2 regions of the Proteus sp. fly-1089 genome follow, and region 1 is predicted to be linked to the other one. Evidence: predicted binding sites of a transcription regulator. Region 1 holds the regulator's gene; the other holds the start of a gene.

Region 1 (3,221 bases):
TTGATGAAATGATTTTAGGCACAAAACCCGAAATAGATAGTATAAAGGAGTACGCAATGTCTTTCGAATTACCAAAATTACCTTATGCGTTAGATGCTCTTGAGCCACATATCTCTAAAGAAACATTAGAATACCACTATGGTAAACATCACCAAACCTATGTAACCAACTTAAACAATCTGGTTAAAGGCACTGATCTAGAATCTAAATCGTTAGAAGAAATCATCAAATCGACTGATGGTGGCATCTTCAATAACGCAGCACAAGTATGGAACCATACTTTCTACTGGAATTGCTTAGCACCAAACGCTGGTGGTGCACCAACAGGTAAAATAGCTGATGCTATCAACAAAGCATTTGGTTCTTTTGAAGAGTTCAAAAAGCAATTTAACGATGCGGCAGCAAAAAACTTCGGTTCAGGTTGGACTTGGTTAGTGAAAAAAGCTGACGGTTCAGTGGCAATTGTTAACACATCTAATGCAGCAACACCAGTTTCAGGTGCAGACAAACCACTGTTAACTGTGGACGTATGGGAACACGCCTACTATATCGATTACCGTAACGCACGCGTGAAATATTTAGAAGAGTTCTGGGCGCTGGTTAACTGGTCATTTGTTGAAGCTAACCTAGCTTAATTGAACTTGATAATCAAAGATGAGTGATTAAGATTCGTTTTTGGTAACATAATAACAAAGGGCCTTGAGCCCTTTGTTATACTCAGATATTCGATAATTTATAATTTAAATTGATCGGATATTTTATAAAGCAGTGATTAGAACAACATAGTAGAAAATATAACGATCATAACAAGTGCTGCTACTGCTGTACTCAAACCAAATTTCAGATCCGTATCCATCTATTCTCCCTCAAAATGATTATAATACACATTATTAACCATAACCTTGTCATGGTTAATTATTATCACATATCAAAATTTGCTAAAATAGCGACCAGTGCACAATTTATAACATTGATTAATACTTTCACTTTTGAGCTAGATCATACAAAATTCACAGCTAATCGCTAAATTATTGCCAGTGTTTGCCCTATGTATGACTATACTGGCAGTTAAACCATAAAATTAGATAAAAGAGACCAATGAAGGTCAGGAGTTTTCCACACCATGGCAACAATAAAAGACGTGGCAAAACGCGCAGGCGTATCAACCACGACTGTTTCTCATGTGATCAACAAAACGCGTTTTGTTGCAGAGAACACACGGGCAGCAGTTTGGGCCGCTATAAAAGAATTAAATTATTCGCCTAGTGCCGTGGCGCGTAGTTTAAAAGTCAATCATACCAAATCTATTGGCCTGTTAGCCACGTCCAGTGAAGCTCCTTACTTTGCTGAAGTGATTGAAGCAGTTGAAAACAGTTGTTATAGCAAAGGCTATACACTGATTTTATGTAATTCACATAATAATCTTGATAAACAAAAAGCCTATTTAGCAATGCTGGCACAAAAACGCGTTGATGGATTATTAGTGATGTGTTCTGAATATCCCGATCACCTTCTCACTCTTTTGGAAGGCTATCGTAATATTCCCATGGTTGTCATGGATTGGGGTAAGGCCCGTGGCGACTTTACAGATACAATTATCGATAACGCTTTTCATGGTGGCTATATCGCTGGCCGTTATCTTATCGAACGAGGTCATCGTGATATCGGTATTATTCCTGGTCCATTAGAGCGCAACACCGGCGGTGGTCGTCTACAAGGCTTTCTAAAAGCCATGGAAGAAGCCAAAATTACAGTAAAAGATGAGTGGATTGTACAAGGTGACTTTGAACCTGAGTCAGGTTATAAAGCGATGTATCAAATGCTAAATCAAAAACAACGCCCTACTGCAGTTTTTTGTGGTGGTGATGTGATGGCAATGGGAGCAATCTGTGCTGCAGATGAGCTAGGTTTACGTGTTCCTTTTGATATTTCAATTGTGGGTTATGACAATATTCGTAATGCACGTTATTTTACCCCTGCATTAACCACTGTCCACCAGCCCAAAGAACGTTTAGGTCAAATGGCCTTATCTATGTTGCTTGATCGCATCGTTAACAAACGTGAAGATGCCCAAACAATCGAAGTACACCCTCGATTGGTTGAGCGTCGTTCAGTTGCTGATGGTCCTTTTATCGACTATCGTCGCTAATTCCTATTCAGCTATATAATATCTAGCGAAGCCATTCCTCATTTAAGGTTTGGCTATCTCCAAGATAATCTAACAACCACGTCAAAGCAGGCGATTCACTTTTATCAACCCACGTCAGACAGCATGGACTGTCTGGCAATGGCTGTGCAAGTTTTAAAGTAACTAGCTTACCTTGGGCTATCAATGGCTCAGCACGATGCCAAGGCACCATTCCTACACATAATCCTGCCAACAAACACTCAAGCCCCATATCCCATGTTGGTACAACCATTCTACGTTGGTTATTTAACGCCCAAGTGTCACGCTTTGGTAAACTACGTGATGTATCCTCTAAACATAAGCTAGGATAAGGTCGCATTTCATCATCGGTTAATGGGTGTTCTGCTTTAGCTAATGGATGATCAACATGGCAAACACAGCGCCAAGGCATAAAACCCATATCCCTGAAACTATAACGTTCACCAATCGGTGACGCTCTTGTTGCACCAATTGCTAAATCAACACGACCATTAACTAAGGAGTCCCATACCCCATTAAACACTTCTGGGTAGACATACAACTCAATATCAGGAAAATGGCGATAGAAATCGAGAATAAGCTGTTGTGTTCTTTCGGGTTTAACAATGCCATCAACTGCTATACTAAATTGACCACGCCACCCATTAGAAACTTGTTGACATAGGTGTCGAGTGTCATTCATTTTTTTGATAACAGATCGCGCTTCTTTGATGAAAATTTTACCCGCATCGGTTAATTCTACATCACGGTGACGACGCTCAAATAAAGGAACGGCGAGCCATTCTTCTAATTGCCGAACAGTATAACTAACGGCGGAGGGCACTCTGTGCAATTCTTGAGCAGCGGAGCTAAAACTTCCTGTTCTAGCGACTGCATCAACAACTTCTAAAGAGTATTCTGACCACATAGAGTTTATTCCTTTGAAAATTTTTCACAGCATTAACCAAATATTCCCGTTTCACAAGTAAAATAGGTCTTAGTTACAATACATAAAATGTTCTACATCACATAGCATAGAAAATAAAATGAATACTAAAACATCCACACAATCAAA
Region 2 (3,221 bases), 860 kb from region 1:
TTCCGTTAGCTAATGCGGCGACCGCGATGGGTGTTATTCGTTGCTTGCTCAAATCTGATGATAACGTTAGTCAAGCAATCACACATCAAAGTATTATTGAAGGCATGTCTCGTGCACAATTACCGGGGCGTTTTCAGGTAATTTCACAACATCCTCTGGTTATCTTTGATGTGGCTCATAATCCCCATGCGGCAGGATATTTAGCTGAAAAATTATCACAATTACCGCGTAAGTCTGATACCAAAGTGCGTATTGTTGTTGGTATGCTGGGCGATAAAGATATTGCAGGAACATTAGCGTGCTTAATGCCATTGACGGATAGTTGGTATGTAGCTCCACTTAATGAATTTCGTGGCGCTTCAGCGGATGTGCTTGCTCAACATCTTGAAAACCCATCGGTATTTGAGAGTGTAGAAACAGCATGGAAACAAGCTATGTCCGATGCTAATCCTAATGATATCGTTGTGGTTTGTGGCTCATTTCATACAGTCGCACATGTGATGGAACTATTAGAAAAGGAGAGTGTGGGTGGCGAGTAAATTTCAAAATCGCTTAGTCGGAGCCGTGGTATTAGTGGCTGTAGGGGTTATTTTTTTACCTGCGTTGCTTGACGGCGATAAGAAATATAACGAAGACCAATTTGCCGCTATTCCTTTAGTACCAAAGCCGGGCGATGAACAAGAAATTGAATCTATCGCACCAATAGAGCAAACAACAACGCCTTCAACACCATCAGAAGGTGCTTCTGAAGCAATGCTTTCTGAAGCAGTCACTGGTGTTGAACAATCTACGGCAACAACACCACAACCGCCAACCGTTGTTCCTGTTACGCCACCAGTACAACCAATACCACCTGTACAACCAACACCTGCACCACCTGTACAACCACCCGCACCACCAGTGCAAGAAACTAAACCACCAAAAGGCGAAGCTTGGGTTGTTCAATTAGGTGCATTGAAAAATGCGGCGAAGGTAGAAGAAATTATTGCGAAAATGCATTTCTCAGGTTACCCGGTATATACCGTACCTGCGCGTCCTGTTGCTGGTCAAATGACTCGAATTTACATCGGGCCAAGTGCATCTAAGTCAGAGTTACAGGCTATTTTGCCCCATTTAAAAGAGCTTACAGGCTTACAAGGTGAGGTAAGGGCATATAAGCCTTAATTTTTCTAAACGAGTCATCAGATGAGTGATGTAACAAAGCGTTAACTTATTGCGGCGATTATGATTTTTCATATCGCCGTAAATTATTTTGAAATTAGCGAAAATTAGCATTACGCAAACGTTTTCGTTTTCTGTTAGAATGCTTCCGTATTAATGCGGAGCATCATTATTGGATAAAGAATTTATGGTCTGGATAGATTACGCCATCATTGCCATTATTGGTTTTTCCGCATTAGTCAGCCTGATCCGTGGCTTTGTTCGTGAAGCATTGTCACTCATCACCTGGGGTTGTGGTTTCTTTGTTGCTAGTCAGTTTTATCCTTATCTTGCCGTCTATTTTACCCGGTTTGAAGATGAGCTGGTTCGTAACGGGATTGCAATAGTCACCTTGTTTATTGCGACACTGATTGTTGGTGCTGTTGTGAACTATGTGATTAGCTCTCTTGTTCAACGCACAGGGTTATCAGGTACAGATCGAGTTTTGGGGGTCTGTTTCGGGGCATTAAGAGGCGTGCTGATCGTGTCAGCATTATTGTTTGTTTTAGGGGCATTTACGCCTATGGCAGATAGCGCTGATTGGCAACGTTCTGAACTTATTCCTCAATTCAACCATATTATTAGGTGGTTCTTTGACTACCTGCAAAATGCGTCAAGTTTCGTGTCGGAGAGAATATAACCTCTCCGTCTGGCTGATGAGGATCTATTCATGTGCGGTATTGTCGGTATCGCTGGAGCGAATCCAGTAAACCAATCAATTTATGATGCGTTAACGGTGTTACAACACCGAGGTCAAGATGCAGCTGGCATTGCAACAATAGACGGTAACAATGGTTTCCGTCTTCGCAAAGCTAACGGACTGGTTAAAGATGTGTTTGAAACCCGTCATATGTTGCGTTTAAAAGGTACTATCGGGATAGGGCATGTTCGTTATCCAACAGCGGGTAGTTCTAGTGCATCAGAAGCGCAGCCTTTTTATGTGAATTCACCTTTTGGTATTACGTTGGCACATAATGGTAATTTAACCAATGCGCATTTATTACGTCGCCAATTATTTGAAACAGCGCGTCGCCATATCAATACCACTTCTGATTCTGAAATCTTGCTTAATGTATTGGCATATGAATTAGACCGTTTTGACCATTTCCCTCTAGAGCCTGATAATATTTTTGCTGCAGTCGCCGCAATGCATAAAAAGTTACGTGGTGCTTATGCTTGCGTTGCGTTGATTATCGGTCATGGTTTATTAGCTTTCCGTGATCCCTTTGGTATTCGTCCTTTAGTGCTCGGTAAACGTACATTAGAAGATGGTCGCCATGAATATATGGTCGCATCTGAAAGCGTTGCATTAGATACTTTAGGTTTTGAGTTCTTGCGTGATGTTGCACCTGGTGAAGCGGTTTATATCACAGAACAAGGACAACTCTTTACCCGCCAATGTGCTGAAAATCCGCAATTAATGCCTTGTCTATTTGAGTATGTTTATTTTGCTCGCCCAGATTCCTTTATTGATAAAATTTCTGTTTACAACGCGCGTTTGCGTATGGGGCAAAAATTAGGCGCTAAAATTGCGAAAGAGTGGGAAGATTTACAGATTGATGTCGTCATTCCTATTCCTGAGACTTCTTGTGATATCGCATTAGAGATTGCTCATATTCTTAATAAGCCGTATCGCCAAGGCTTTGTAAAAAATCGCTATGTGGGGCGTACTTTTATTATGCCCGGCCAACAAGAACGTCGTAAGTCAGTAAGACGTAAATTGAATGCAAATCGTGCAGAGTTTCGTGATAAAAATGTTTTATTGATTGATGACTCTATTGTTCGTGGCACAACGTCAGAGCAAATCGTCGAGTTAGCAAGAGAAGCGGGAGCGAAGAAAGTCTATTTTGCTTCAGCAGCACCAGAAGTTCGCTTCCCTAATGTGTATGGTATTGATATGCCAAATGCTAATGAGCTTATAGCCCATGGACGTGAAGTGGATGAAATTCGTAAATTAATTGGTGCTGATGGTCTTATCTTCCAAGATCTCTCTGATTTAATTGCCGCCGTACAAGAAGAAA

What was found. The regulator PurR, encoded in region 1, represses purine synthesis genes. The targets are predictions, from matches to a motif close to CANGCAAACGTTTGCNTG.
Region 2: the regulator PurR is predicted to act here: its motif matches at 1,276-1,293, upstream of cvpA (colicin V production protein).

Annotation. Positions count from the first base shown of each region.
Region 1 is NZ_JBEETS010000001.1:489,798-493,018, reverse strand. It holds gene sodB (superoxide dismutase [Fe]) at 57-635, shown strand; gene cydH (cytochrome bd-I oxidase subunit CydH) at 773-856, opposite strand; gene purR (HTH-type transcriptional repressor PurR) at 1,124-2,149, shown strand; gene punR (DNA-binding transcriptional activator PunR) at 2,172-3,074, opposite strand; gene punC (purine nucleoside transporter PunC) at 3,193-3,221, shown strand, end outside.
Region 2 is NZ_JBEETS010000001.1:1,354,443-1,357,663, reverse strand. It holds gene folC (bifunctional tetrahydrofolate synthase/dihydrofolate synthase) at 1-539, shown strand, start outside; gene dedD (cell division protein DedD) at 529-1,164, shown strand; gene cvpA (colicin V production protein) at 1,349-1,840, shown strand; gene purF (amidophosphoribosyltransferase) at 1,871-3,221, shown strand, end outside.